3 regions of the Salmonella sp. GDC200615 genome follow, and region 3 is predicted to be linked to each of the others. Evidence: predicted binding sites of a transcription regulator. Region 3 holds the regulator's gene; each other region holds the start of a gene.
The links. The regulator CRP, encoded in region 3, controls carbon source genes, mostly activating them, when cyclic AMP is high. The targets are predictions, from matches to a motif close to ATGTGANNNNNNTCACAT.
Positions count from the first base shown of each region.

Region 1: deoC (deoxyribose-phosphate aldolase) is a predicted target of CRP. The motif match lies at 6,749-6,766, and genes of this name have one in related genera.
Region 2: serC (3-phosphoserine/phosphohydroxythreonine transaminase) is a predicted target of CRP. The motif match lies at 8,432-8,449, and genes of this name have one in related genera.

Region 1 covers NZ_CP192247.1:835,109-845,682, forward strand. The annotation lists gene prfC (peptide chain release factor 3) at 1-944, shown strand, start outside; gene osmY (molecular chaperone OsmY) at 1,346-1,963, shown strand; gene ACQ29O_RS03995 (DUF1328 domain-containing protein) at 2,092-2,253, shown strand; gene ACQ29O_RS04000 (patatin-like phospholipase family protein) at 2,377-3,450, shown strand; gene ACQ29O_RS04005 (metal-dependent hydrolase) at 3,447-4,220, shown strand; gene ACQ29O_RS04010 (YjjW family glycine radical enzyme activase) at 4,253-5,116, opposite strand; gene ACQ29O_RS04015 (YjjI family glycine radical enzyme) at 5,088-6,638, opposite strand; gene deoC (deoxyribose-phosphate aldolase) at 6,898-7,677, shown strand; gene deoA (thymidine phosphorylase) at 7,801-9,123, shown strand; gene deoB (phosphopentomutase) at 9,175-10,398, shown strand.
Region 2 covers NZ_CP192247.1:2,906,066-2,916,639, forward strand. The annotation lists gene ACQ29O_RS14090 (ComEC family protein) at 1-1,649, opposite strand, end outside; gene ihfB (integration host factor subunit beta) at 1,880-2,164, opposite strand; gene rpsA (30S ribosomal protein S1) at 2,320-3,993, opposite strand; gene cmk ((d)CMP kinase) at 4,107-4,790, opposite strand; gene ACQ29O_RS14110 (M48 family metallopeptidase) at 4,963-5,724, opposite strand; gene aroA (3-phosphoshikimate 1-carboxyvinyltransferase) at 5,867-7,150, opposite strand; gene serC (3-phosphoserine/phosphohydroxythreonine transaminase) at 7,221-8,309, opposite strand; gene ACQ29O_RS14125 (DUF421 domain-containing protein) at 8,495-9,187, opposite strand; gene ycaO (30S ribosomal protein S12 methylthiotransferase accessory factor YcaO) at 9,324-10,574, shown strand, end outside.
Region 3 covers NZ_CP192247.1:412,985-423,558, forward strand. The annotation lists gene pabA (aminodeoxychorismate synthase component 2) at 1-120, shown strand, start outside; gene argD (bifunctional acetylornithine/succinyldiaminopimelate transaminase) at 206-1,423, shown strand; gene ACQ29O_RS01850 (YccS/YhfK family putative transporter) at 1,466-3,553, opposite strand; gene crp (cAMP-activated global transcriptional regulator CRP) at 3,602-4,234, opposite strand; gene ACQ29O_RS01860 (OsmC family protein) at 4,542-4,946, shown strand; gene ACQ29O_RS01865 (phosphoribulokinase) at 5,042-5,911, opposite strand; gene ACQ29O_RS01870 (YheU family protein) at 5,962-6,180, opposite strand; gene ACQ29O_RS01875 (hydrolase) at 6,177-7,244, opposite strand; gene ACQ29O_RS01880 (monooxygenase) at 7,442-7,753, shown strand; gene ACQ29O_RS01885 (hypothetical protein) at 7,755-7,976, opposite strand; gene ACQ29O_RS01890 (ABC transporter ATP-binding protein) at 8,139-10,046, opposite strand; gene kefG (glutathione-regulated potassium-efflux system ancillary protein KefG) at 10,312-10,574, shown strand, end outside.

The sequences.
Region 1 (10,574 bases), 420 kb from region 3:
ACGCCGCCGTCGGTGAAGACCTGGCGCAACAGCTGCGCGACGAGCTGGAACTGGTGCAGGGCGCGTCTAACGAGTTTGATGAAGAGCTGTTCCTGGCAGGGGAAATTACCCCGGTATTTTTCGGTACCGCGCTGGGTAACTTTGGCGTTGACCATATGCTGGATGGTTTAGTGGCGTGGGCGCCCGCGCCGATGCCGCGTCAAACCGATACCCGCACAGTGGAAGCCTCGGAAGAGAAATTCACCGGTTTTGTCTTTAAAATTCAGGCCAATATGGACCCGAAACACCGCGACCGCGTGGCGTTTATGCGCGTGGTTTCCGGTAAGTATGAGAAGGGCATGAAGTTACGCCAGGTCCGTATCGGCAAAGATGTGGTGATTTCCGACGCGTTAACATTTATGGCGGGCGATCGTTCGCACGTTGAAGAAGCGTACCCGGGCGATATTTTGGGTCTGCATAACCACGGCACCATTCAGATCGGCGATACCTTCACCCAGGGCGAGATGATGAAGTTTACCGGTATCCCGAACTTTGCGCCGGAACTGTTCCGTCGTATTCGCCTGAAAGATCCGCTCAAGCAGAAGCAGCTACTGAAAGGGCTGGTGCAGCTTTCTGAAGAGGGGGCGGTTCAGGTATTCCGTCCCATCTCCAACAACGATCTGATTGTCGGCGCCGTGGGCGTTTTGCAGTTTGACGTTGTTGTCGCGCGCCTGAAAAGCGAATACAACGTTGAGGCGATTTATGAATCCGTCAACGTGGCGACGGCGCGCTGGGTGGAAAGCGCCGATGCGAAGAAATTCGAAGAGTTTAAGCGTAAGAATGAAACGCAGCTGGCGCTGGATGGCGGCGACAACCTCACCTATATCGCCCCCACGATGGTTAACCTGAACCTGACCCAGGAACGTTACCCTGACGTTCAGTTCCGTAAAACGCGCGAACACTGATCCCTTTCCGGGCGCGGCATCCGCCGCGCCTTCGTACTTTCCCTGCCTTTTTAACCGCTTACGGAATGTTCTTAAATCCCGCGTTTTTTCTCCGATCTGCCTGTTTTTTATACGCACCGACAAGCGATTTTAAAATTGTGATCTATATTTAACAAAGTGATGACATAAATGTCGGCTTTAATGCCTGTTCAATGCGTGAATATGAGAGCTTAAAGCTGAGATTTGTTTCAGTCACGATATTAATAACTGAAACGGAAGGGTGGCAGGCGACGCGTCGTTACAAATTCACGAATGTGATGCCAGTCATTGACTTCAGAAACCGGTGAGTTTCACCGCATTCAGCAATGCAACCTCGTGTTGCCTGAGCTCAAATTACGAGCAAACTATACAGGACAAAATCGATGACTATGACAAGACTGAAGATTTCTAAAACTCTGCTGGCCGTAATGTTGACCTCTGCTGTTGCGACAGGTTCTGCCTTTGCAGAAAACGCAACAACGGACAAGGCGCAAAGCGGAACCGAAACCGCAGGGCAAAAAGTCGATAGCTCTATGAATAAAGTCGGTAACTTCATGGATGACAGCGCCATCACTGCGAAAGTAAAAGCTGCGCTGGTAGACCATGACAATATTAAAAGCACCGATATTTCTGTCGAAACCAATCAGAAAGTCGTCACCCTGAGCGGCTTTGTAGAAAGCCAGGCGCAGGCTGAAGCCGCCGTGAAAGTGGCGAAAGGCGTAGAAGGCGTGACCTCCGTTAGCGACAAACTTCACGTTCGCGACAATAAAGAAGGTTCCGTGAAAGGCTATGCCGGCGATACGGCCACGACCAGTGAAGTCAAAGCCAAGTTGCTGGCGGACGATCTTGTCCCTTCCCGTAAAGTGAAAGTAGAAACGACCGATGGCGTCGTACAGCTCTCCGGTACCGTTGAAACTCAGGAACAAAGCGACCGCGCTGAAAGCATCGCGAAAGCCGTTGATGGCGTAAAAAGTGTTAAAAACGATCTGAAAGTTCAGTAATTCGTCGTAATTCGTTCTCCCGACGTTTGTCGGGAGGCGTAATGTGCACCACACTAAAAATATCGCGAATGAGTAGCCTGAGCGCTCATATTTAGCGGTCGACATTAACTATGGTAAAGGAGAGGCTTATGTTTCGTTGGGGCATTATATTTCTGGTTATCGCGTTAATTGCCGCCGCATTGGGTTTTGGTGGACTGGCTGGTACGGCTGCCGGCGCGGCGAAAATCGTCTTCGTCGTCGGGATCGTGCTCTTCCTGGTCAGCCTGTTCATGGGCCGTAAACGACCCTAGCAGGCATCTGTAAAGATATATTGCTATCAAGCCAGTCCAGCGGACTGGCTTTTACGGTTTTAGCCGTTAACGTTTTGCGTTACCTTGTCAGCCTGGAAAAAAATGAAAAATAGGAAGGCAGAGGTGGGCCAGCGAATACCGGTTACGCTCGGCAATATTGCGCCGTTATCATTAACACCGTTCCGGCCAGGCCGTATGGCGCTGGTCTGTGAGGGCGGGGGGCAGCGGGGTATCTTTACCGCAGGCGTGCTGGATGAGTTTATGCGTGCGCAGTTTAATCCTTTCCATCTCTACTTCGGCACATCAGCCGGTGCGCAAAATCTCTCGGCGTATCTCTGCAACCAGCCCGGCTACGGGCGTAAAGTCATTATGCGCTATACCACCAGGCGCGAATTTTTTGATCCGCTGCGATTTGTACGCGGAGGAAACCTTATCGACCTCGACTGGCTGGTGGAATCCACCGCCGCCCGGATGCCGCTGCAAATGGATACCGCAGCGCGCCTGTTTGACAGCGGAAAATCCTTTTATATGTGCGCCTGCCGGGGGGATGATTACACGCCGGGCTATTTCTCGCCGACAAAACAAAACTGGCTTGATATCATTCGCGCCTCCAGCGCCATACCGGGTTTCTACCGTACCGGCGTTACGTTAGAGGGCATCAACTATCTGGACGGTGGCATTAGCGACGCCATTCCGGTTCAGGAGGCGGCAAAGCGGGGGGCGAAAACCATTGTGGTGATCCGCACCGTACCCTCGCAAATGTATTACACGCCGCAGTGGTTTAAGCGTATGGAGCGCTGGCTGGGAGAGAGCAGTCTACAGCCGTTGGTCAACCTGGTGCAGCATCATGAAACGTCCTACAGCGCGATCCAACAATTTATTGAAAAGCCGCCGGGTAAGCTGCGGATCATTGAAATTTATCCGCCGAAACCGCTGCACAGCATGGCGCTGGGCAGCCGTATCCCGGCGCTGCGTGAGGATTACAAAACCGGGCAATTATGCGGGCGTTATTTCCTTGCCACCGTTGGTAAATTGCTCGCCGCAACGCCGCCTCTCTTGCGCCATTCGTCGCGGATTGCCGTGCCGGAAACGGTGGTCGTGCCTCCGGCGCCGGTGGCCAATGATACGCATGTGGCGGAGGTCATTAGCGCGCCGCAGGCAAACGACACCACATTTACAGACGAGGATCTGGCGTGAGCTGGCGCTTTATCGATACGCATTGCCATTTTGATTTCCCGCCCTTTACGGGCGATGAGCGCGCCAGTATTCAGCGTGCCTGTGAGGCGGGCGTTGAAAAAATCATCGTGCCGGCGACCGAGGCGGCTCACTTTCCCCGCGTGCTGGCGCTGGCGGCGCGTTTCCCGTCGCTTTATGCTGCGCTGGGATTACACCCCATTGTGATTGAGCGTCATGCCGATGACGATCCTGATAAGCTGCAACAAGCGCTGGCGCAACAACAGAACGTCGTGGCGGTAGGCGAGATCGGGCTCGATCTTTATCGCGACGATCCGCAGTTTGCCAGGCAAGAGCGATTTTTAGACGCGCAACTGCAACTGGCAAAACGCTACGATCTGCCGGTGATCCTGCACTCGCGGCGCACGAATGACAAACTGGCGATGCACTTAAAGCGCCAGGATCTGCCGCGAACCGGTGTGGTGCATGGTTTTGCCGGCAGTCTGCAGCAGGCCGAACGCTTTGTGCGACTGGGCTATAAAATCGGCGTCGGCGGCGCCATCACCTACCCGCGCGCCAGTAAAACCCGTGATGTTATGGCGCGGTTGCCGCTGGACGCGCTGTTGCTGGAGACCGATGCGCCGGATATGCCGCTAAAGGGGTTTCAGGGGCAGCCGAACCGCCCGGAGCAGGCGGCGCGCGTATTTGATGCGCTCTGCGAATTACGTCCGGAGCCCGCAGAGGTGATAGCCGATACGCTGTATCGCAATACCATTACCTTGTTTCGGCTCTGATGGCATCGCAGCCGCCGTCCGGCAGGCGACGCTTACAAATATAGCGCCGGCAAAATCAGCTTCGCCACCCCACGCGCGCGCAATCCGTCAGCCAGCCGTTCCACCTCTTGCGGCGTCGCGCCTGGCCAGGCCTTCGCTTCGCCATAGACGCCATGCGCATGAAAGGCATTCAAACGCACCGGAACCTCGCCCAGCGAAGTAATAAACGCCGCCAGTGAATCAATATGCGCCGCATAGTCCACCTGATTCGGGATAACCAGCAACCGCAGCTCTGCCAGTTTTCCCCGCGCAGCAAGAAAGCGGATACTGTGCTTAATATGCGTGTTATCACGTCCGGTCAGACGGTGATGACACTCGCTCTTCCAGGCTTTCAGATCGAGCATTACGCCGTCGCAAACCGGCAGTAGTTTTTGCCAGCCGGTCTCGCTTAACTGACCATTACTGTCCACCAGACAGGTCAGCCGTTGTAACTGCGGATCGGCTTTGATCGCCGTAAATAGCGCCACAATAAACGGTAATTGCGTGGTCGCCTCTCCGCCGCTGACGGTAATACCTTCAATAAACAGCGATGCTTTACGAATATGACGCAGCACATCATCAACGCTCATGGTCTGCGCCATTGGCGTTGCCTGCTGTGGGCACATTTTCAGGCAGGTATCGCACTGCTCGCAGACGTCCGACCGCCATACCACTTTCCCGCCATCAACGCTGAGGGCGTGATGCGGACACTGCGATACGCATTTCCCGCAGTCGTTACAGCGTCCCATCGTCCACGGGTTATGGCAATTCTTGCAGCGCAAATTGCAGCCCTGTAAGAATAATGCCAGGCGGCTGCCTGGCCCATCGACGCAGGAAAACGCAATGATCTTACTGACTAAAGCGCATCTGTTGTTCATGGCTGACTACGCGTGGCTGTCGTTCCAGGATGCGGGTATTACGTGCGGCTTCTTCTCCCAGCCAGGTGGTATTCGTGCGCGAGCCTTCGGCGCGAAATTTCGCCAGATCCGACAGGCGCACCATATAACCGGTGACGCGCACCAGATCGTTGCCGCTGACATTGGCAGTAAATTCCCGCATCCCGGCTTTGAACGCGCCAAGACAAAGCTGAACCAGCGCCTGCGGATTACGCTTGATGGTTTCGTCCAGCGTCAGAATGTCGCTGATCCCGGCATGGTAAAAGGCATGGTGCGGCGCGACGGTTTGCAAATGGGTGATAGGGTCCGGTTCATCGCCATACGGCAGACGCGCGCCCGGCGTAGTGCCGATATCGGAACTGATGCCAGACTGGGCATGGAGCAGCGCCCGTTGCTTCCAGCCATACTTCACTGGCGTATTTTCGACGAAATCCGCCAGTTGGGCGCTGATACGGTAGCCCAGCTCGTTCGCCGTTTCATTCTTGCCGTAACGGGCGTTCAGGCCCGCGTTTTCGCACAGCAGATTCACGGCTTCCGCCAGCCCGTACATACCGAACATCGGCGCAAAACGTTCGGGATCGATCAAACCTTCCTGTACAAGAAAGCTATTCTCAAAGAAATGTGACTTTTCATAGAGGAATTCACATCGTGAATTAATGATGGCGATCTGCTGTCGGCAGTAGTGCGGTAGCGTGCGTGAAAAGAAGTCATCGACAGACGTACTGCGTTCTGCCACGGCTTTCAGTTTGAGACGTACCAGCGTACTGCCGCCGCCGCCAAGCGGTAGCGAGTTATAACAACTGACGATGCCATAATGCCCTTTTGTGAAAATTTTATCATTTACAGGGCCGTTGGAAATGTGTGGCTTACTGCATTCGCAAATGTTTTTGGCGACCTCCAGCAGCAGATCGTCCGGCGTAATTTCCGCATCGTAGATAAACGTCAGGTTAGGCGTCACCTGCTTTAGCTCGGCATCAGCGCGCAAAATCGCTCGTGTGACAGGCGTATCGGCAGGGCCAATATTGGCATGCATAAAGGCGTCTGGCAGCGTTCTGTCGAGATAACGCCAGAAACGTTTTATTCGAATATCGATCGCATCTTGTGTTAGAATTCTAACATATGGTTGCAGCAACGCATCAAGCTGGCCGAGATAAACCGGCATGGACGTCACGGAAGGAACGTGATGATACAGAATGGTGAGTAGGGATAACGCATCATCCAGATCTTTCGCGCCTTCCAGTTCCAGCCACTGTGAACCGTTAGCCAGAAATCGGGCGTAATAGGGCAACACGTAGCGCGGTTTGAAGGGGGCGTGCCCCTCAAACATATCGCAAATGACACCTTCATCCAGCGCCTGGCGGGCATCTTCCGGCAGGGGGGGATAAGGCAGGGCGTTTTCAGCTTCCAGCGCCAGAAAATGGCGTTTTTGTTCAGGCGTGAGCACCGGGCTGGTCACAATTTGCTGGCAACGCTGCTGGAGCGCAGTTTCGCATGAGGCAGGCATCTTCGTTTCCTCTTTATGCCGGGACGATGCGCTATTGTAGAAAATGGCGGCAAACCGACTTTGATCCTGATGCGCTTATCGCTCGAAGAACAGACGGTGACGGCGGGATAATTTGATTCAGATCTCATTACAGTAATGCAAATTTGTACGTAGTTTTCATTAACTGTGATGTATATCGAAGTGTAAACGCGAGTGAATGTTAGAATATTAACAGACTCGCAAGGTGAAATTTTATACGGCAATGCCGTTGGAGAATGTCATGACTGATTTAAAAGCAAGCAGCCTGCGTGCGCTCAAACTGATGGATCTGACCACTCTGAACGATGACGACACCAATGAAAAAGTGATCGCGTTGTGTCATCAGGCAAAAACTCCGGTCGGGAATACGGCGGCGATTTGTATTTACCCGCGTTTTATCCCGATTGCGCGTAAAACTCTGAAAGAACAAGGTACGCCGGACATCCGCATTGCAACGGTGACTAACTTCCCGCATGGCAATGATGACATCGATATTGCGCTGGCGGAAACCCGTGCGGCGATCGCCTACGGCGCTGACGAAGTGGACGTGGTATTCCCGTACCGCGCGTTGATCGCCGGTAACGAGCAGGTGGGTTTTGACCTGGTAAAAGCCTGTAAAGACGCTTGTGCCGCAGCGAACGTATTGCTGAAAGTGATCATCGAAACTGGCGAGCTGAAAGAAGAGGCGCTGATTCGTAAAGCCTCTGAAATCTCCATTAAAGCCGGTGCGGATTTCATCAAAACCTCTACCGGTAAAGTGCCGGTAAACGCTACGCCGGAAAGCGCGCGCATCATGATGGAAGTGATCCGCGACATGGGCGTTTCCAAAACCGTTGGCTTCAAACCGGCGGGCGGCGTACGTACGGCGGAAGACGCGCAGAAATTCCTCGCGATTGCAGACGAACTGTTTGGCGCTGACTGGGCAGATTCTCGTCACTACCGCTTTGGCGCATCCAGCCTGCTGGCAAGCCTGCTGAAAGCGCTGGGTCACGGCGACGGTAAGAGCGCCAGCAGCTACTAAGCTCTGATTTGCCGGATGGCGCTGCGCTTATCCGGCCTACAAATCCAGGCCTGTAGGCCGGATAAGGCGTTAGCCGCCATCCGGCGATGTAAGCCTTCTACTCTTTTCCCTCAGGAGGGTACCGTGTTTCTCGCACAAGAAATTATTCGTAAAAAGCGTGATGGTCATGCGTTGAGTGACGAAGAAATTCGTTTCTTTATTAATGGTATTCGTGACAATACTATCTCTGAAGGGCAGATTGCCGCCCTGGCGATGACCATCTTCTTCCACGATATGACCATGCCGGAGCGTGTTTCGCTGACCATGGCGATGCGGGATTCCGGTACTGTCCTTGACTGGAAAAGCCTGAATCTCAATGGCCCGATTGTCGATAAGCATTCGACCGGCGGCGTAGGGGACGTGACGTCTCTGATGTTGGGGCCAATGGTAGCGGCCTGCGGCGGTTATGTGCCGATGATCTCCGGTCGCGGTCTCGGACATACCGGCGGTACGCTCGACAAACTGGAAGCGATCCCGGGCTTCGACATCTTCCCGGACGACAACCGTTTCCGCGAAATTATTCAAGACGTGGGTGTGGCGATTATTGGGCAAACCAGCTCGCTTGCACCGGCGGACAAACGTTTTTACGCCACCCGCGATATTACCGCGACGGTGGACTCTATTCCGCTGATCACTGGTTCCATCCTCGCCAAGAAACTGGCCGAAGGGCTGGATGCGCTGGTAATGGACGTCAAAGTCGGCAGTGGCGCGTTTATGCCAACCTATGAACTTTCTGAAGCCCTTGCTGAAGCGATTGTTGGCGTGGCAAACGGCGCGGGAGTTCGCACTACGGCTTTGTTAACCGATATGAACCAGGTGCTGGCTTCGAGCGCCGGTAACGCGGTGGAAGTGCGTGAAGCCGTGCAGTTCCTGACCGGAGAATACCGCAATCCGCGCTTGTTTGACGTTACCATGGCGCTATGCGTGGAGATGCTGATCTCCGGCCAGCTGGCGAAAGACGACGCCGAAGCGCGTGCGAAATTACAGGCGGTGCTGGATAACGGTAAAGCGGCAGAAGTCTTTGGTCGTATGGTGGCCGCGCAGAAAGGGCCAAGCGATTTCGTTGAGAACTACGATAAATACTTGCCGACCGCCATGTTGAGCAAAGCGGTATATGCTGATACCGAAGGGTTTATCAGCGCAATGGATACGCGTGCGCTGGGGATGGCGGTCGTCTCGATGGGCGGCGGCCGTCGTCAGGCGTCAGATACCATTGATTACAGCGTTGGCTTTACCGACATGGCCCGTCTGGGCGACAGCATCGACGGGCAGCGCCCGCTGGCGGTGATTCATGCCAAAGACGAAGCCAGTTGGCAGGAAGCGGCGAAGGCCGTCAAAGCGGCAATTATCCTTGACGATAAAGCGCCAGCAAGCACACCTTCGGTCTATCGTCGAATTACTGAATAGTTGTATACTGATCTGATCAATTATTTTTGAAGCACTAAGTACGGAGAAGATATGAAACGTGCATTTATTATGGTGCTGGACTCATTCGGCATCGGCGCTACTGAAGACGCGGATCGTTTTGGCGACGTAGGTTCCGACACTCTGGGCCACATCGCAGAAGCTTGCGCCAAAGGCGAAGCTGACAATGGCCGTAAAGGCCCGTTGAATCTGCCTAACCTGACTCGTCTGGGGCTGGTGAAAGCGCATGAAGGCTCTACCGGTAAAATTGCCGCCGGCATGGACGGCAACGCGGACGTTATTGGCGCATACGCATGGGCGCACGAACTGTCCTCCGGCAAAGATACGCCGTCAGGCCACTGGGAAATCGCCGGTGTGCCGGTACTGTTCGACTGGGGCTATTTCAGCGACCACGAAAACAGCTTCCCGCAGGAACTGCTGGATAAGCTGGTGAAACGCGCCAACCTGCCGGGCTATCTCGGTAACTGCCACTCTTCCGGCACCGTTATTCTGGACCAGCTCGGCGAAGAGCACATGAAAACCGGCAAGCCGATTTTCTACACCTCCGCTGACTCCGTGTTCCAGATTGCCTGCCACGAAGAGACCTTTGGCCTGGATAAACTCTACGAGCTGTGCGAAATCGCCCGTGAAGAGCTGACCGAAGGCGGCTATAACATTGGCCGCGTGATCGCGCGTCCGTTTATCGGCGACAAGGCCGGTAACTTCCAGCGTACCGGTAACCGTCACGACCTGGCCGTTGAACCGCCAGCGCCGACCGTGCTGCAGAAACTGGTCGATGAAAAACAGGGCCACGTGGTGTCCGTCGGTAAGATTGCCGACATCTACGCCAACTGCGGCATCACTAAGAAAGTGAAAGCGACCGGTCTGGACGCGCTGTTCGACGCGACCCTCAAAGAGATGAAAGAAGCGGGCGATAAAACCATCGTTTTCACTAACTTCGTTGACTTCGACTCTTCCTGGGGCCACCGTCGCGACATCGCGGGCTACGCCGCAGGTCTGGAGCTGTTTGACCGCCGTCTGCCGGAGCTGATGGAGCTGGTGGGTGAAGATGACATTCTGATCCTGACCGCTGACCACGGCTGTGACCCGAGCTGGACCGGTACTGACCATACCCGTGAGCACATTCCGGTGCTGATCTACGGTCCGAAAGTCAAACCGGGCTCTTTAGGTCACCGTGAAACCTTCGCGGATATCGGCCAGACGCTGGCGACCTACTTTGGCACATCGCCGATGGACTACGGTAAAAACATGCTGTGATACCTGTTGTCTTTCGCGCTGTAGATGCGTTGACTTCATTCGCTCACCCCGGTCACATAGTTAATCTATGCTCCCGGGGATTCACGAATTCGTCGCCTTCCTGCAACGCGAAATCCTTAGGGTATTTCACTGTTTTGACACACGTTTTGTAGGCCTGATAAGGCGTAGCCGCCATC
Region 2 (10,574 bases), 2.2 Mb from region 3:
GGCGTCAGATTATGCCAGCGCAACCAAGGAATAATAACCTGTTGCCCGCTGTCGCCCTCCGGCCATGCCCGACCGGTATCGTAGAGTATTACTTTATCGCCCCTGACGATCGCTATCGCCAGCCCCTGACCGACATCCAGCATATGCACCTGCCATCCGCTGGCGTTTATCGGCCGCCAGAGTGGCCAGCTCATCAACAATAACCCGCATAAACAGACCGCCGGACAGGTATGCCAGACGTTTAATCGCCACGCGATAAGCGTTAGCCAGGGTAAAAGCGTCAGCCACTGCCAACGGTTATCAATATTGACCCAGCCCTGCGGTAAAGCATTCAACAGGTAAAATAGCGCGGCTAACGCGCGATCGGTCAGGTACCATACCCACTCTTCAAGAAAAAACGGCCCGGTTAAATGCAGAATCATTCCCGCCAGGATGAGCGGAACCGTCACAAATGTGACCCAGGGTACGGCAAAAAGATTCGCCAGCATTGCGGTAACGCTTATGCCATGAAAAAGCGCCACCTGGAGAGGCAAAAGCAGAAGTGTAATGCCTGCCTGTAGGTGAAGCAGGTTAAGCAACCAACGTAAGCCCCGTGGAAAATTTCCGTTTGGCGCAGGAAACCACTGATACCAGAATAACAGGCCGGCAACCGCAAATGCTGACAGCCAAAGACTTTGTGATATAACCGCCACAGGATCGGCGAAAATAATCGCGGCCAGACAGCAGCACCAGACTTGCCAGCCGCTCCACTGTCGTCCGCTTAATTTTAATCCTCCCCAGACGCTCAGCGCCGCCACCGTGCGCAGCGCAGGCGGTTGTAAGCCGGTAAGCCAGGCATAACATATCGCGCAAAGAATGCCGCCCAGCAATGGCGTCTGCCAACGAATCCATCTGACCGGCAAAAAGAATTGTCCGCCACGGATTAATCCGGCAGCCAATAACGCAGCAAAAGCGATATGCAGGCCGGAAATCGCCATCAAATGGGCAGTCCCCGTATCGCGCATAACGGCCTTCACCTCCTGCGACACCGCTCCCCGCTCCCCCATTCCCAACGCCAGAATAACCTGCTGCCACGGATAAGGCGCAAGCGTAGCGCGAAGCGAAGCAAGATAGCGCCCACGCAAGCTACACTCAGGGTTAATCGCTTTAGCCTGTAGAAAACGCCCGGTCAACGGTTGGTGCTGCGCCAGCGCGTAACGCTGGCTATCAAAACCGCCTTCGTTAAGCTGTCCGTGTACCGCTCTGACCTTCAGCGTCATCGCCCACTGCTGTCCGGCACACACTTCCGTGGGTAAGTACTGGCCATGCAGGACAATCCCTACAGCAGGAAAGAGTGGCTTTCCATGCAAATGGGTAATTCGCCCATAATGAGTGGTCATATGATCGGTGGCAGTAATGACGACTGTCGCCTCCTGCGTCGCAGCGGGCAGGACGTTTCCCGCCCAGATGGCCTGCCTGGCGGCAAATATCCCCCACATGAAAAAGAGCAAGGTTAATGCCGCGTAGCGCGCATAGTGATGGGGTATGAGGCAAAGCAAACATGCCAGACAAAACAGCACCGCGAGAATCCACGTATCAGGTAATACTGGCAATATCATGAGCGGAAGTATGCCGCATACTACGCATACGCTGACCGTCGTTATCTTCATAGACACCTCCCTGTGCGGGAAAGTGTGCAGGTTCAGGACGCCATTGTCTGGAGGGGATTTTGTGCTATACGGCGCGGATTCCAGGTTTTTTACCTGATAAATGTAAGACGCAGCAAAAAATGCGAAACGTTTTCCAGTTTTCGGTCGAATAGCGTTTGCGCCTGACGGCGTATAAATGAAAAAAGCACCCTGGACGGTGCTTTTTTCGGGTTCAAGTTTTGCGTTAAAACTTAACCGTAAATATTGGCGCGATCGCGCAGTTCTTTACCCGGTTTAAAGTGAGGAACGTATTTTCCTTCCAGTTCCACTTTATCGCCGGTCTTGGGGTTACGTCCGGTACGAGGCGCGCGGTAATGCAAAGAAAAACTGCCGAAACCGCGGATTTCAATACGCTCGCCCTGCGCAAGAGTCGAGGCCATATGCTCCAGCATCTCTTTTACCGCGTCTTCAACCGCCTTAGCGGGAATGTGAGATTGCTGGGTTGCAAGTCTTTCAATCAATTCTGACTTGGTCATAATTCCTCCGGTTCCTTAAAGGCAAATTGGCTGCAGCCGTGAGATTGATTAAGGGCGGCCGTAGCCGCCCTTAGTGCTTGATTACAGGCCGAAACCTGCAATCTGTCAAGTAATCTCGTTATACTTCGGACTAAAAGACCCGAAGTTTCAGAGGATTACTCGCCTTTAGCTGCTTTGAATGCTTCAGCCATTGCGTTGTTAGAGAAGTTTGCATCTTCCTGTTTGTTAACAGTTGCGATGGCATCTTTCTCGTCAGCTTCGTCTTTCGCACGAACAGACAGGCTGATTGCGCGGTTTTTACGATCAACGCCGGTGAATTTAGCTTCAACGTCGTCGCCAACGCTCAGAACCAGAGTCGCATCTTCAACGCGGTCACGGGATGCTTCAGAAGCACGCAGGTAACCTTCAACGCCGTCAGCCAGTTCTACGGTTGCGCCTTTCGCGTCAACTGCAGTGACTTTACCGGTTACGATAGCGCCTTTCTTGTTCAGAGCAACCCAGTTGTTGAACGGATCTTCTGCGAGCTGTTTAACGCCCAGGGAGATACGTTCACGTTCTGCGTCAACCTGCAGAACAACTGCAGCGATTTCGTCGCCTTTTTTGTATTCACGAACTGCTTCTTCGCCTGCAACGTTCCAGGAGATGTCAGACAGGTGAACCAGGCCGTCGATGCCGCCGTCCAGGCCGATGAAGATACCGAAGTCAGTGATAGACTTGATTTTACCTTCAACGCGGTCGCCCTTGTTGTGGGTTTCTGCGAACTGCTGCCACGGGTTAGATTTGCACTGCTTCAGACCCAGGGAGATACGACGACGTTCTTCGTCGATATCCAGAACCATCACTTCCACTACGTCGCCAACGTTAACCACTTTGGACGGGTGGATGTTTTTGTTGGTCCAGTCCATTTCGGAAACGTGAACCAGGCCTTCAACGCCTTCTTCGATTTCAACGAAGCAGCCGTAGTCGGTCAGGTTGGTCACGCGACCGGTCAGTTTGGTACCTTCCGGATAACGTTTAGCGATAGCAACCCACGGATCTTCGCCCAGCTGTTTCAGGCCCAGGGATACACGGGTACGCTCGCGGTCGAATTTCAGCACTTTCACGTTGATTTCGTCGCCAACGTTCACGATTTCGCTCGGATGCTTAACGCGTTTCCAGGCCATATCAGTGATGTGCAGCAGGCCGTCAACGCCGCCCAGATCAACGAATGCACCGTAGTCAGTGAGGTTCTTAACGATACCTTTAACTTCCATGCCTTCCTGCAGGTTTTCCAGCAGCTGATCGCGTTCTGCGCTGTTTTCGGATTCGATAACGGCACGACGAGAAACCACAACGTTGTTACGTTTCTGGTCCAGCTTGATTACTTTGAATTCAAGCTCTTTGCCTTCCAGGTGCAGAGTGTCACGCACCGGACGAACGTCTACCAGAGAACCTGGCAGGAACGCGCGAATACCGTTCAGCTCAACAGTGAAGCCACCCTTAACTTTGCCGTTGATAACACCGGTAACAGTTTCAGCATCTTCGTAAGCTTTTTCCAGCGTGATCCATGCTTCGTGACGTTTAGCTTTCTCACGAGAGAGCAGAGTTTCACCGAAGCCGTCTTCTACTGCATCCAGAGCAACGTCAACTTCGTCACCAACCTGGATTTCCAGTTCGCCCTGGGCGTTTTTGAACTGCTCAGCCGGAATGGCAGACTCAGATTTCAGACCGGCGTCAACCAGTACTACGTCTTTGTCGATAGCAACAACAACACCACGAACGATGGAACCCGGGCGGGTTTCGATTTCTTTTAAGGATTCTTCAAAGAGTTGAGCAAAAGATTCAGTCATGTTTAATCTTCAGGTTTCATATTTAACGTCCACCTGGCTCCGTGCCGGATGGGGTTGTTTAACATACCCGCTGTCAATCCTTTGCAACGGGGGTACTACAAATTCGGTCGCATTTAAGCGAGAGCCAATTTTTGGCGCGCATATTGTAACGCTTTTTCAATCACTTGCTCAATGCTTAATCGGGTAGAATCCAAAACTAATGCATCAGCAGCAGGAACTAACGGCGCTACAGCGCGATTACGATCGCGATCGTCGCGCTCCTTGATCTCGGCCAAAAGGCGTTCAAAGTTAACACTAAAGCCATTCTCCTGCAACTGTAGCATACGTCGATGCGCACGTTCCTCCGAGGAGGCGTCAAGGAAAATTTTTACCGGCGCATCCGGGAAGACCACGGTCCCCATATCGCGTCCATCGGCGATTAAACCAGGCGCTTCGCGGAATGCGCGTTGGCGGCGAAGAAGCGCTTCACGCACGCGTGGGAATGCTGCCACCTGGGATGCCGCGTTCGCGACTTCCTGCGTACGGATTTCGCCGCTAACGTCCTCGCCTTCCAGGATAACTTCCAGGTTGCCGTCCGTTGAGACGAAACGCACGTCCAGATGGGACGCCAGCGGCACCAGCGCATCTTCAGAGGCGAGATCGACATGGTGATGCAATGCCGCCAGCGCCAGTACGCGGTATATCGCGCCGGAATCCAGCAGATGCCATTGCAATGCTTCCGCCATTGCTTTGCACAAGGTGCCTTTACCTGCACCGCTTGGGCCATCAATGGTTATTACCGGGGCAATTGCCGTCATCTTTATCTCCTTAAACAGGCGTACCGTTAACGTAAACGCCGCGCATTATACGCGCCAACGCTCGCGACCGTTAACGTTGCGTGCAAAAACCAGTTTTGTCTGTAATCAGATGCGGAATAATTGCGCAATTATAGCGGGCCGGCGAGAAACCAGCCCGAAAGATGACAATGATTTACTTTTTATCTTCGGCAATTCTGTCGCGCATATGCTGCGCGCGATCGGCTGAAGCCGGGTGGGAGTCCATCAATGATTTTGCATGACCTGCGTCCATTGTGGCGAATTTATCGAATGCCGTGACTAAGCCCTGGGTGTTAATCCCGCGTTTTTTCAGCAGATCGTAAGAGAAGTCATCCGCATCCGACTCCTGACTGCGAGAAAACGCCGAATTGATGACGCCTTCCGCCAGATCGCCCAATTGAGACTGGGAAAGCTGCGCTGCGACGCCGCTGGTGGCGGAAATCGCATCGCGAGCCGCCAGCGTGGCATAAGCGGTCTGCATTGCCTTGCGAGAGTGCCCTAAAGAGACATGGCCCAGTTCATGGCCCAGTACGCCTTCAATTTCATTATCGGTCATCAGATCCATCAGGCCGGAGTATACGCGAACGCAACCGTTCGCCATCGCCCATGCGTTGATATCGCTGGTCATATAGACTTTATAGCTAACCGGCGTACCGTCAATGTTGTTACCCAGCGCTTTGGCGATTTTGCTCAGACGTTTGGTGTATTTGCTTTTCGAACCTGCCAGTTGATTCTCGCTGTCCATTTGTTTACAGGCATTATTAGATAATGCCTTAACATCCGCATCGGACAGTGTGGCGGCTTTGTAGGCTGACATGCCTGAACTGGCGATTAAATTGCCATTCACGCCATTTTTACATCCTGCCAGTAGCGTGGCGGAAATCGCCACCGCCAGTAGTAATGATTTATTTTTCATACTAATCTTCCGTTGATAACTATTATAAAAAACACATAAATCAATGTGTTAAATCATCAACAAATTAGCATTAGTCATAATTATAAAAATAGTGCGAATACGGACTCGGCGCGCCAGCCCGTCGACTGGCGCAACAGAAGACTTAGGCAGGCGTACTCATTCGCGCCAGTTGTTCGAAATAATCAGGGAACGTTTTTGCGGTACATTTAGGGTCCAGGATCGTAACTGGCGTATCGGACAGTGCGACCAGTGAGAAGCACATCGCCATACGGTGGTCGTTGTACGTGCCAATATCCGCGTGTTGGAGCTTCGCCGGCGGCGTGATACGAATATAGTCGTGCCCTTCTTCGACTTCAGCGCCCACTTTACGTAGCTCGGTCGCCATCGCGAGCAGGCGATCGGTTTCTTTCACTCGCCAGTTATAAATATTGCGCAACGTCGTGGTTCCTTTCGCAAACAGCGCCGTGGTGGCAATCGTCATCGCCGCATCCGGAATATGGTTCATATCCATATCTATGGCGTGCAATTCACCGCGCGTGCAGGCAATAAAATCATCGCCCCAGGTAATGGTCGCGCCCATTTTCTCCAGCACATCGGCAAAACGAATATCGCCCTGCATACTTTTGCGGCCAATTCCGGTCACTTTTACCGTGCCGCCTTTTATCGCCCCGGCGGCGAGAAAATAGGACGCTGACGAGGCATCGCCCTCGACCAGATAGCGACCTGGAGAGTGATACTGTTGACCTCCCTTCACGACAAATTGTTGGTAGTGGTGGTTCGCTATCTCCACGCCAAAGGTTTTCATTAAATTTAGCGTGATATCGATGTAAGGTTTTGATACCAGTCCGCCTTTAACGCGAATAATTGTGTCTTTAGGGGCCAGCGGCGCCGTCATCAGCAGAGCGGTCAGGAACTGGCTGGAAACGCTACCATCAACCTCAATGTCGCCGCCGATAAAACCGCCGCGCAGACGCAGGGGCGGATAATTTTCCTGCTCCAGGTAATCAATATTCGCCCCGCCCTGACGCAGCGAATCAACCAGATGGCCTATCGGACGCTCTTTCATACGCGGTTCGCCGGTTAACACTATCTCATTTTGCCCCAGACATAGCGCTGCCGCTAACGGACGCATCGCGGTTCCGGCATTACCGAGAAACAGTTCCAGAGCGCCTGGCGCACGTAATGGGCCGCCATTACCCGTGATATCACAGCGGGTGCGATCGGCAGAAAGGGTGTAATTGATCCCCAACGCGCTCAGGGCATTGAGCATATGGCGGACGTCATCGCTATCCAGCAGATTCGTCAGAACGGTTTTACCACAAGCTAAAGCCGCCAGGAGCAAAGCACGGTTTGAAACACTTTTGGAGCCAGGTAAATTAATGGCGCCATCGACCCGCACGATGGGTTGTAACGTCAGGGATTCCATGAAACTCAACTCTCAAAAAACAGAAATAAAAACCCCACAGACTGGCCGTGGGGATGAAAAAAGAAACGAATTAGCCGTGGCGACGCTCAAAATCGATCATGAAATCGGTTAGCGCTTTTACCCCTTCAATCGGCATGGCGTTATAGATAGAGGCGCGCATCCCGCCAACAACACGGTGCCCTTTTAAGGCGTGCAGACCGGCGGCGAAAGACTCTTCCAGAAAGACCTTGTCCAGCGCATTGTCCGCTAACTGGAACGGAACATTCATCCGCGAACGGTTGGCCTGTGCGACATCGTTACGGTAGAAATCGCTGTTATCAATCACACCGTACAGCAACTCCGCTTTTTGCTGATTGATTTTGTGCATCGCCGCCACGCCGCCCTGCGCTTTCAACCATTTGAACACCAGACCGGAAAGATACCAGGCGAAAGTCGGCGGCGTATTAAACATCGAGTCGTTATCATTCAGGACGGTGTAGTCGAGGATGGACGGGCAGCTCTCATGCGCCTTGCCTAACAGATCCTCCCGGACGATAACCAGCGTCAGTCCTGCCGGACCGATATTCTTCTGCGCGCCAGCATAAATTACGCCATAGCGAGAGACGTCCAGCGGCGCAGACAGGATGGTAGAAGAAAAATCCGCCGTGACGACCACTTCCGGGCCAAAATCCGGCGTTTCATCGATGGCGATGCCGTCAATGGTCTCATTCGGGCAATAGTGTAAATAAGCGGCGTTATCGGAAAGCTGCCACTCGCGCATCGGTTTTACGGCACGTTTGCCGTCAACGGTGATTTTGGCGTCGATAATCTGCGGCGCACAGTATTTTTTGGCTTCTTTGATGGCGCTCGCCGCCCAGTAACCAGCATCGACATAATCCGCCGTGGTTTTATCGCCCAGCAGATTGAGCGGCACGCCAGCAAACTGCCCGCGACCGCCGCCGTGACAAAATAAAACTTTATAGTTGGAGGGGATATTAAGGAGATCGCGAAAATCCTGCTCCGCCTCTTCAGCGACCTGGATAAACTCTTTGCCTCGATGGCTAATTTCCATTACCGACGTACCAAGACCGTGCCAGTCACGCAGTTCCTGTTGCGCCAGTTTAAGTACTTCCGCCGGTAGCATCGCCGGACCTGAACTAAAATTAAAGACCTGAGCCATTTCCCCTCACCACGCTGCATTGTTTCCTGCCTGACAGACATCAGGCAAACGTTATTCATGTGAATATCGGTTTTATCATTCAGTGACACGCGCCGCAATGGGTAAAACAATGCGAGGAGAAAATGCGGCATGCGTCACACAACAGAATCTTCCGGTTTAACCGTATAAATCCGATATTTTCGCTGTTAAACAACGCGTTTAGCCCGGCTTGCCTTCGTCCATTCTGGATTTGCGCAGCGCGGACATAATTGCTTTTCCCCGATATTCATGCGTATCACTTCACTGCAACGTACGCAGGCATAGTCGCCAGCCTCCGGCGCCACGATAAAGCGTGGCGTACAGTGCTCAGGAAGAATGCTTAACCCCGGCTTAACGTCTTTATTTTCAAAGAAATAGACGCTGATTTGTCCGTTTGTCTCCAGGATGGCCAGTCTGACCTGCCCCAGTTGCTCAACGCCATTCAAGCGAAGCTCCATAAAAAACTCAAACTCCGTCATGTTCGAGCGCTGCAGTTTTTCCCACGCCAGTTCGCCGTCTTCAACAATGACCACCGACTTGCCTTCCAGCAGATCTTCCAACTTTTCACTATGCGCCATCAGCCACATGACCAGGCGATAGAGCAGCGCCAGGGTGATGAATACCACCAGAACAGGGAGCATCGGAACGTCATCATAAAACGCGACGTCGCCTGCCGCCGATCCCAATGTCAAAATGATCAGCACTTCAAAAAGCGACATTTGCCGTACGCCGCGTCGTCCTGTCACCTTTAAGAAAAGAAACACCAGAACAAAGGTGTAAAAGCTACGCAGCGCCACTTCCCCCAAAAACGCTACCGGCACGTTATCCAGCGCCATTCGTTGCAAATCAAATGCTTTCATTTTTTATGCTCTTCCTGTGAATGCCAGTGTAAAAGCATAGCCAATACTTTTATTTCCGCCGATGTCCCGGCGAGATAGCGCCCGTCACATAAAACCCGTATCATTGCGCGCTTTCCGTACGACAAAAGTGATTTTCATGACGCAAACATTTATTCCCGGCAAAGACGCCGCGCTGGAAGACTCCATCGCCCGCTTCCAGCAAAAGTTACTCGACCTCGGCTTTCACATCGAAGAGGCCTCCTGGCTGAACCCGGTGCCAAACGTCTGGTCAGTGCATATTCGCGATAAAGAGTGCGCGTTATGCTTTACCAACGGAAAAGGCGCGACCAAAAAAGCGGCGCTGGCCTCGGCGCTGGGCGAATACTTCGAGCGTCTGTCAACCAACTACTTCTTTGCTGATTTCTGGCTTGGCGAAACGGTCGCCAATGGGCCATTCGTGCATTACCCGAACGAAAAGTGGTTCCCGCTGACTGAAAATGACGACGTACCGGAAGGCTTGCTTGATGCCCGTCTGCGCGCGTTTTACGATCCGGAAAATGAACTCACCGGAAGCCAGTTAATTGATCTTCAGTCCGGCAATGAAGCTCGCGGCGTCTGCGGCCTGCCATTTACCCGTCAGTCCGATAACCAGACCGTGTATATTCCGATGAATATCATCGGCAACCTGTACGTCTCTAACGGAATGTCCGCCGGCAATACGCGTAATGAAGCCCGCGTTCAGGGACTGTCGGAAGTCTTCGAGCGTTATGTGAAAAATCGCATCATTGCGGAAAGTATCAGTCTGCCGGAGATTCCCGCAGAGGTGATGGCGCGTTATCCGGCGGTAATGGAGTCAATCGCCACGCTGGAAGCCGAGGGTTTCCCGATTTTCGCCTATGACGGCTCGCTGGGCGGTAAGTATCCGGTTATCTGCGTCGTGCTGTTCAACCCGGCTAACGGTACCTGCTTTGCTTCTTTTGGCGCCCATCCTGACTTTGGCGTTGCGCTGGAGCGTACAGTGACCGAGCTACTCCAGGGACGCGGTCTGAAAGATCTTGATGTCTTCACGCCACCAACGTTCGATGATGAAGAAGTCGCGGAGCACACTAATCTGGAGACCCACTTCATCGACTCCAGCGGCCTGATTTCCTGGGATCTGTTCAAACAGGACGCCGATTATCCGTTCACGGACTGGAGTTTTTCCGGCACTACCGAAGAAGAATTCGCCACGCTGATGGCCATCTTTGCTGCTGAAGATAAAGAAGTTTACATTGCCGATTACGAGCATCTCGGCGTATACGCATGTCGTATTATCGTACCGGGAATGTCTGATATTTATCCTGCCGAAGATCTGTGGCTGGCCAACAACAATATGGGTAGCCATCTTCGTGAGACTCTGCTTTCGCTG
Region 3 (10,574 bases):
ACGCAGGAGATTATGGGCATTCGCCACCGCGAGTGGGATCTGGAAGGCGTGCAGTTCCACCCGGAAAGTATTCTCAGCGAACAAGGACACGCTCTGCTGAAAAATTTCCTCCGGCGTTGATTTGTGGTTGCTATTGAGTGATTTTTTATTCATATTTTGTGATTATAATTTCACTGGCATTTCTACTTAACCGGGTGGTAATGATATGGCAACTGAACAAACGGCTATTACGCGCGCAACTTTTGATGAGGTGATTCTGCCTGTTTATGCACCGGCGGACTTTATTCCGGTCAAAGGTAAAGGCAGCCGCGTATGGGATCAGCAGGGCAAAGAGTATATCGATTTCGCCGGCGGGATTGCAGTGACTGCGCTGGGCCATTGCCATCCGGCACTGGTCGAGGCGCTGAAATCCCAGGGGGAAACCTTGTGGCATACCAGTAACGTTTTTACCAATGAACCGGCGTTGCGTCTGGGACGTAAACTGATCGACGCCACGTTTGCCGAGCGCGTGCTGTTTATGAATTCTGGCACCGAAGCGAACGAAACCGCTTTTAAACTGGCGCGTCATTATGCCTGCGTGCGCCATAGCCCGTTCAAAACGAAAATCATTGCCTTCCATAACGCCTTTCATGGCCGTTCCTTGTTTACCGTCTCTGTAGGCGGGCAGCCGAAATATTCCGACGGCTTTGGGCCGAAACCCGCCGATATTATTCACGTTCCCTTCAATGATCTTCATGCGGTGAAAGCGGTAATGGATGACCACACCTGCGCGGTGGTGGTCGAGCCGATTCAGGGTGAAGGCGGCGTGCAGGCGGCTACACCGGAATTCCTCAAAGGGTTACGCGACCTGTGTGACGAGCATCAGGCGTTGCTGGTGTTTGATGAAGTGCAGTGCGGGATGGGGCGCACCGGAGACCTGTTTGCCTATATGCACTACGGCGTCACGCCGGATATCCTCACCAGCGCCAAAGCGTTAGGCGGCGGTTTTCCGGTGAGCGCCATGCTGACCACGCAGGAAATAGCCTCGGCCTTCCATGTCGGTTCGCATGGTTCAACCTATGGCGGTAATCCGCTGGCCTGTGCGGTGGCTGGCGCGGCATTCGATATTATTAATACGCCAGAAGTACTACAAGGCATTCACACTAAGCGGCAACAGTTTGTGCAACATTTGCAGGCGATTGACGAGCAATTTGACATTTTCAGCGATATTCGCGGCATGGGGCTGCTGATTGGCGCGGAACTGAAGCCGAAGTACAAAGATCGGGCGCGCGATTTTCTGTACGCAGGCGCGGAGGCCGGCGTGATGGTGCTCAATGCCGGAGCCGACGTGATGCGTTTTGCCCCGTCGCTGGTGGTGGAAGATGCGGATATCAATGAAGGAATGCAGCGCTTTGCGCAGGCGGTAGGGAAGGTGGTTGCCTGATGGTAGATTGCCGGATAAGCGTAGCGCATCCGGCAGTCGGTCTTAACTTTTTGTATCCCGTAGCCGCTTACTCAGCCAGATACCGTGATGCGGACGCTGACGCCAGGCCATCGACGAAATGGTGTGCATGGTGTTCAGATGGCCAATGATGCGCTGTAAATGTTGTTCCAGAGTGCTCAATAAGCCATGTGACGGCATGTCCGGCGACTCCAGAATATTGACATCGCCGGAGCCGCCTGGCCTGTCGTACTCCAGGCGCTGCTGGCAGCGCTGAATCGCAATCTCGCAAGATTCCAGATAGCGCTGCGCCAGATCAGGCGTCAGCATGGTGTGTTCCCGCGCCAGCGTCGTCATAGCGTTGATATGCTCGACAATAAACTGGCTGTGCGTGACCCACAGTTTCATATCCGACAGATAGTGGGTATTGAATCCGGGTTCCTGCATTGCCTGATTTAACGAGTTGAATAACGTGTTATGCGCCTGGTTGACCCGCATTCTTTGATAAGCGAGCGGGGTGGCCTGCGGATCGTTACTGAGGATCAGTCGGATAGCTTCTTGATCGGCTTCCAGCGCATCATGGGCGTTTTTACGTAATAGCCCGCTTTGCCATTGCGGCCACAGCCAGACCATGCCGCCAAAGGCAATTAAACAGCCAATCAGCGTATCGATCAGCCTCGGCACAATAAACTGCTCTCCGTTTAACGTCAGTAACTGGATGGTGTATACCGCCGTCACCGTAAAGCCGACCGTCGCCCAGCCGTAGTTTTTACGAATAATCAGATAACTTGCCAGCGTTAGTACCAGCATGACCGCCAGCGTAATGCTTTCGGGAATATGTAAGTGCAGCGTGACGCCGGCAATCACCAGGCCGACCAGCGTTCCGACTGAACGGTGCAGAATACGTACGCGCGTCGCGCCATAGCCGTTTTGGGTGACAAACAGCACCGTCATGAGTATCCAGTACGGTTTAGGCAGGTGCAACGCACTGCCCATCAGACTGGCGATGCTCATCATCACGCTGATGCGTCCGGCGTTGCGTAGCGCCGGTGATTTAAGAGACATATAATTTTTCAGCGCCGGAAGTAGCGGCAAACGACGCTGTTTATCGGCCATCAGGTCGCGGGCGTACAGCGGCCGCTGAGTACGCAGCACACGGGCGATTCGACTGAAGTGCCAATAGCAGAACTGGCCTACCGGATTTTCAGGATGCTGATTGGCGATTTTCTCCAGAGCGCCAATCTGTTTTTCCATGGAGAAGCGCGTCGGCAGACGATGATAAAGAATGTCATCCGCCAGCACGCGCAGACGGGCGGCGACCGTTTGCGCATTCCAGCGAATCACCTCTTCCGCATGGCTGCGTTCTACCAGTTTCTGTACCTCTTCCGGCTGATGCAAGCTGACGGAGATGTGCTCCTGCAAATCCATCGCTTCCTGAAAAGCCCGTAACAGGCGCTTGTAATCATTATTGTTGTGCGCCGAAAGCATATGCATCTGTTGGTAACACTGGGTAATGAGATCGACCGCTTTTTGCTGGCGTATCAGCAGGGGAGGCAGCGCTTTTTCCGGATCGATATGTTGGGTGAGCAGGCTGTATTTCGCTTCGCAATAATCGGCCAGTTCACGGTATAACAAACTCAATGACTCGCGCAGCGGCTGTTCGCGCCATAGCCAGAACCAAAACCAGTTAAACACGCCGTACCATAGCGTGCCCAGCGCATAAATGAGCAGCGGCTCCCAGACGGGCATGTATCCTGCAAGACTCAGGGTAAAGATGGCGGCAATCAGCGACGCTGGCAGTAACCGCGCGTGAAGCGGGCTAATTTCCGCCGTCACGCCAAGCACCAGCGTGAGCCCGGTCAGGATCAACGGCAGGGGGATGGATTCCGCCAGCAGAAGTTGCGTTACCAGACTGCATCCGGCGAACAGCGACGCGCCGATGATCAGGCGTTTAAAAAAACGTTTGTGCGGGGTATCCAGACCTGCAATGTTGCAGCAGGCGGGAACGAGAGAGAAAAGCAAGCCCAGGTGTAGCTGGCCTATCAATAAACCGACAGCCACAGGCAGACACAGCACCAGCGTTTGCCGTAGTGCGTAATTAATCTCTGGGTGATAAATCAGTCTTCGCCACATCGATGCAAACAAAAATGGCGCATGATAAAACGCGCCATTCTGACGGAATTAACGGGTGCCGTAGACGACGATGGTCTTGCCATGCGCGGAGATCAGGTTTTGATCTTCCAGCATTTTCAAAATACGACCAACGGTTTCGCGGGAGCAGCCGACGATCTGGCCGATTTCCTGACGGGTGATTTTGATCTGCATCCCATCCGGGTGCGTCATGGCATCGGGCTGTTTCGCCAGATTCAGCAGCGTCTGAGCGATACGCCCGGTGACGTCAAGGAAGGCGAGGTTACCTACTTTTTCAGAGGTGACTTGTAAGCGACGAGCCATCTGGGAAGAGAGGCGCATCAGAATATCCGGGTTGACCTGGATTAATTGGCGAAATTTTTTGTAGGAAATTTCAGCGACCTCACATGCGGTTTTCGCACGTACCCAGGCGCTGCGTTCCTGGCCTTCTTCAAACAGGCCCAGTTCACCAATAAAATCACCCTGATTCAGATAAGAAAGGATCATTTCTTTCCCTTCTTCATCTTTGATCAGCACTGCCACGGAGCCTTTAACGATGTAGTACAGCGTTTCTGCTTTTTCACCCTGGTGAATCAGCGTGCTCTTTGACGGGTACTTATGAATGTGGCAATGAGACAAGAACCATTCAAGAGTCGGGTCTGTTTGCGGTTTGCCAAGCACCATGCGCGGTTATCCTCTGTTATAAGCTGTCTCCAGAGCCAGAAAACGGCACTGTCTCTGGGGTTGCAAAAATATACTTCCCGCTACCTGGGAAGGGGGCTACGAAAATAGATTGTAGCCTGTAATGTGATGTCCTCTGCATACATGCAGTACGTCAATGTATTACTGTAGCATCTTGTCTGTTTTAGCATAGCTTTCGCCGTGTGTCTCTTGGTGTCTCGCTTCAGCATGACCCAGGTCGCCTTCCATTGCGACTTTTGTTGTATGCGCGTAATCTTTCAGGAAAATTGAAACATTGGAGTTACGAAATATGCAAGCGCGTGTAAAGTGGGTTGAAGGGCTCACGTTCCTCGGAGAGTCCTCCTCCGGCCACCAGATTTTAATGGATGGTAACTCCGGTGACAAAGCGCCGAGTCCGATGGAGATGGTATTAATGGCGGCTGGCGGATGTAGCGCTATTGATGTGGTATCAATCCTGCAAAAGGGCCGTCAGAATGTCACCAACTGCGAAGTGAAGCTGACATCCGAGCGCCGGGAAGACGCGCCGCGCCTGTTTACGCACATTAATCTGCATTTTATCGTTACCGGCAGCGATCTGAAAGAGGCTGCCGTCGCGCGCGCTGTCGATCTCTCCGCGGAAAAATATTGCTCGGTGGCGCTAATGCTGGAAAAAGCGGTCAATATTACCCATTCGTATGAAGTGATTGCGGCGTAACATGTGATGCCGGATGGCGGCGTGGCTTTATCCGGCCTACCCGTTTTTATCTCGTAGGCCCGATAAGCGTAGCGCCATCGGGCATTTCACCACGGTTATTCGATTTTTTTGCCTTCCATTAATCGCTGCACCAGCGGCAACATAATCAGCTCCATCGCCAGCCCCATTTTGCCGCCCGGCACCACTAATGTATTAATGTGAGAAATGAACGAGCCCTGGAGCATCGCTAGGAGCCAGGGAAAATCGATCCCTTCCAGATTGCGGAAATGGATCACCACAAAACTCTCATCCAGCGAGGGAATACCCTTTGCGGCGAACGGATTGGACGTGTCGACGGTCGGTACGCGCTGGAAGTTGATATGGGTACGCGAGAACTGCGGCGTAATGTAATTGATGTAGTCGTCCATGGAACGCACCACGGAATCCATCACCGCTTCACGGGAGTGTCCGCGCTCGCTGGTGTCGCGAATCAGTTTCTGAATCCACTCGAGGTTGACGATAGGCACCACGCCAACCAACAGATCAACATGACGCGCGACATCATGTTGCGGGGTGACGACGCCGCCGTGCAGTCCTTCATAAAACAGCACATCGGTCGGTTCGGGAAGCGGCTGCCAGGGGGTAAACGTGCCGGGAACCTGATTCCACGGTACGGCTTCATCATAGGTATGCAGATATTTACGCGACTGGCCTTTACCCGTCTGCCCGTACTCAATAAAGGTATGTTCCAGTAGGCTGAAGTCATTGGCTTCAGGCCCGAAATAGCTGATATGCCGCCCGGCGTCACGCGCTTTGCGGATCGCCATATCCATTTCCGGGCGGGTGTAACGATGAAAACTGTCGCCTTCCACCTCGGCGGCGTGCAGATTTAACTGCGCGAAAATTTTACGAAACGCGAGGCTGGTGGTGGTGGTCCCCGCGCCGCTTGACCCTGTTACTGCTATCACCGGATGTTTGGCTGACATGGCAACTCCATGATTGAGCTTTAGAATAATGTATTGTCGGCAAAGGCGTTTTATTCGCGAAACTGCTTTTTCGGCATAATATTGACCGTTTCATGTAATTCAGACCATACCAGCACGGCCTCGCCGGATTGCAGTTGGAGTTTTACGTCAGCGACTTTTTGTTCAAGCGAACGTTCATGTTCACCATAATCGGTGCCTTCGCGCAACACAAAGCTTTCGATCAGGTTGTCCAGCGTGTCGGGGGCGAGCCCCTGCCAGGGAATGATCATGATGACGCCTCCAGGTACGTTGTCAGCCAGTCAGGAATTCGGCGTTCCAGCCACATTTCAGGGCGCAGCGGCGTACCGCCGATAAATCCTACGTGTCCGCCATGCTCAGTTAGCTGATACTCCACCTGCGGGGGCAGATCTTCCGCTTTAGGGATCACATGATGATCCATAAACGGATCGTCTTTAGCGTGAATAATCAGCGTCGGTTTAGCAATCTGGTTAAGCAACGGCATGGCGCTACACTGACGATAGTAGTCGATGGCGTCGGCAAAGCCGTGAATTTTCGCGGTGATCAGGTCGTCAAACTCGCGAATACGGCGCATTGATTTCAGTTGCGCCAGATTCACCGGCAGCGACCCGGGGTACGCCGCCAGCTTGCGTGACGCATTCGCTTTTAACAGATTAAGCAAATAACGCTGATAGACGCGGGAAAACCCTTTGTCCATGTGGTAGCTACAGGCTTCGAGAACGAAAGGTGCAGAAACAATTACCGCCGCCTCGATGGGAATATCGCGGCCTTCTTTCGCCAGCAGGCACGCCAGCATATTACCGCCGAGCGAATAGCCCACGGCGGCTGTCGGAACGGCGCCGAACTCCCGCTGTAGCCAGCGTAAAAACCAGGCTCCGTCCTCCGTTTCACCGGAGTGGTAAATACGATTCAGACGGTTGGGTTCGCCGCTACAGCCGCGAAAGTGCATCACCACGCCCAGCCAGCCGCGCTTTTGCGCCGCCTCAATCAGCCCGTGGGCATAGGGGCTGTTCAGGCTGCCTTCCAGACCGTGAAAGACCACCAGCCGCGGTTTATGCTTTGCCTGTTGCGGTTCTTCGCTCCATGCCAGATCGACAAAATCGCCGTCTGGTAGCTCCAGCCGCTGCCAGTGGGCGTTGAACTTCACTTTGCGGCGGATTAAGCGCGGCAGCATAGTTTGTAAATGGCGATTACGAATGCCACGCATGGGAATAAATTCATGCGAGTCATTGACAGGCGGGGTCATTTCTGTGGACGTGATCTCAACCATAGCACCAGAACAATTGATAATTGGAAACAATACTATACCGCGCATAAGGTTCACAGATTAGTCAATATGTGATTTTACGTTCAATTGGTCGTCTGGCGAAATAAAATTGCGCCTCATTTCACCAGAGGGGGCGGTATGCAAGGCGCGCGCAATACCCCACAGAAATCGCGTGAACCTCTGCATCAGCCGAATTAATCGTGGTAGTGTGGCAACACGATAGTTATGTGACTCAAGGAGAAGGCATGTCGAAGACACTTTTACAGATCCATTTTAACTTTAGCGGCCCTTTTGGCGAGGAGATGACTCAGCAACTGGTCGGGCTGGCGGAGTCTATCAATGAGGAGCCGGGCTTCATCTGGAAAATCTGGACAGAAAGCGAGAAAAACCAGCAAGCTGGCGGCATTTACTTGTTTGAATCCGAAGAAACGGCGCGGGCTTATATTAAAAAACACACTGCGCGTCTGAAAAATCTTGGCGTTGATGAGGTGACGTTTAAATTATTTGGCGTGAACGACGCGCTGACGAAAATAAATCACGGCAACCTTTGCCGCTAAATCACATAACGCAGCCTTCTGTTCCGGTGCTGCCGACCGCAACGGTAACCTTTATATCGGGACGAGTACCGAAGAGGCCTTTATGGACGAACAGCGGACAACGAACGTTCTCTTTCAGCGTGTGCAGCGCCTCGGCGGTGCGGGCGATGTTACCCTTCTCCACAAGCATCATTAAGATGGTGAGCTTGCGGAAGGTAATGTCATCGGTAATTGACAGGTTCATCGTCCGCCCCGTGCGTTAGAGCCTATCCCAGTAGGCGTAATTGTTGAAGCCAGTTTGGGGCCGGACAGCGCGCAGAAACCGGAGCGTACACATAGTACGTGAGGATTTCGAGCACTGCCCGGCCCTAAAATGGCGAATAAAATAGCCTAATGGGATAGGCTCTTAGTCGTTCTGCATCATCTGCTCAAGCTGCTCCTGCGCCTCAAGCCATGCCATTTCACACGCTTCCAGCCCGGATTTGGCGCTGGCCTGCAGTTGCAGACACTCGGTCATCTCCGCTTTACGGCTGGGGTCATACAGGCTGCTGTCGCCGAGCTTCTCTTCCGCCTGCGCTAATTGGGCGTTGAGCTTTTCCATCTCTTTTTCCAGACGGGTAATCTCTTTACGCAGCGGTTGCGTCAGAGTGCGTAGCTCGGCTTCGCGACGCTTCTGATCTTTGCGTGACTGAGCGCTGTTGGCGTTGTTTTCCTTCGGCGCGTTGTCGGCCTGGTTTTCCTGTTTCTGCACGTCGCTCAGCCATTGCTGATAATCTTCCAGGTCTCCGTCGAACGGTTCGACCTTTTTGTCGTGAACCAGATAGAGGTCGTCAGTGGTGGAGCGAATCAGGTGGCGGTCGTGCGACACGACGACCAATGCGCCTTCGAAATCAATCAGCGCTTCGGTGAGCGCCTGACGCATGTCGAGATCCAGGTGGTTGGTCGGTTCATCGAGCAACAGCAGATTTGGACGCTGCCAGACGATCAGCGCCAGTACCAGGCGCGCTTTCTCGCCGCCGGAGAAACGTTGCGTCTCTTCCGTTACTTTGTCGCCCTGGAAACCGAAGCCGCCGAGATAGTCGCGCAGCTTCTGCTCCAGTTCCTGCGGCGCCAGACGCGCCATATGCTGCAACGGGGATTCATCGGCGCGCAGGAACTCCAGTTGGTGCTGGGCGAAGTAGCCGAGCTTAATGCCTTTGGCGAGGCCGATTTCACCGTGCAACGGTTCCAGTTCGCCCGCCAGCAGCTTGATCAGCGTCGATTTCCCCGCGCCGTTGCGGCCCAGCAGGCCGATACGCGAGCCGGGCACCAGGTTCAGCTTGATGGATTCCAGAATGATGCGATCGCCATAACCTGCGCTGACTTTTTCCATTTTCAGCAGCGGGTTCGGCAGGCTTTCCGGCGCGCGGAAGCTGAAATGGAACGGGTTGTCGACATGAGCCGGCGCAATCAACTCCATACGCTCCAGCATCTTGATACGGCTTTGCGCCTGCTTGGCCTTGGTGGCCTTGGCGCGGAAACGGTCGATGTAGCTTTGCAGATGCGCCACACGCTCCTGCTGACTCTCATACATCGCCTGCTGCTGCGCCAGGCGCGTGGCGCGCTGAACTTCAAACGCGCTGTAGTTGCCGGTATACTCGAACAGAGTCTGTTGTTCGATATGGATAATTTTATCCACTATCGGGTCAAGAAAATCGCGATCGTGGGAGATCAGAATCAGGGTGCCCGGATAGCTCTTCAGCCATTTTTCCAGCCAGATAACGGCATCCAGATCGAGGTGGTTGGTCGGTTCGTCGAGCAGCAGTAAATCGGAACGGCAAATCAGCGCCTGGGCCAGGTTAAGGCGCATCCGCCAGCCGCCGGAAAAGTCGCTGACCGGACGTTCCAGCTGATCGTTAGAGAAGCCGAGACCGTGTAGCAGGCTGGCGGCGCGCGAACGAACGGTCCATGCGTCGATGGCGTCCAGCTTGCCATGTATGGAGGCGATAGCATGTCCGTCGTTATGTTCGTTGGCGTCGTTAAGCTGCGCCTCCAGCTGCCGGTATTCACGGTCGCCGTCAATGACATACTCAATCGCTGGCTGAGGCAACGCAGGTGTTTCCTGATTCACCCACGCTAATTGCCAGGTTCCGGGCAGGGTAAAACTCCCGGCATCGGCGCTGATTTCATTTTTTAGCAATGCCAGCAGGGTAGATTTACCGCAGCCGTTTTTACCCACCAGGCCGACTTTCTGGCCTGGATTAATGATAGCCGAGGCATTGTCCAGTAGGACGCGCACGCCGCGACGAATTTGTAACGAGGAGAAAACAATCATAAGGCGCCGTATGTTCAGACTATGTTAATTTATCATTATGATAATGTAATATTCGGGCGTACCGCCGCGCTGGAGCGCAATGGTAGCTCAAAACAACAACGATACACAAAATCATTCAGGCCGCCTTTGGTGAGGGACAAGAATATCTCTCATTAATCCCCAGCGGCGGACATAGAGTACGTTCCTGAGTTGAACAAACGCTGTCAACGTAGAAGCGGCCTGAAGAATGGCATGTATCGACCCAAAACAACCGGGAGGGGGATTGATGTCTCAGCCAGCGAAAGTCTTGCTGTTGTATGCCCATCCGGAATCTCAGGACTCGGTTGCTAACCGGGTACTGCTTAAACCGGCCATACAGCACAATAACGTAACCGTGCACGATCTTTATGCGCGCTATCCTGATTTTTTTATCGACACGCCCTATGAACAAGCCCTGTTACGTGAGCACGACGTCATTGTTTTTCAGCATCCCCTTTACACCTATAGCTGTCCGGCTTTACTGAAAGAATGGCTTGATCGCGTTTTGAG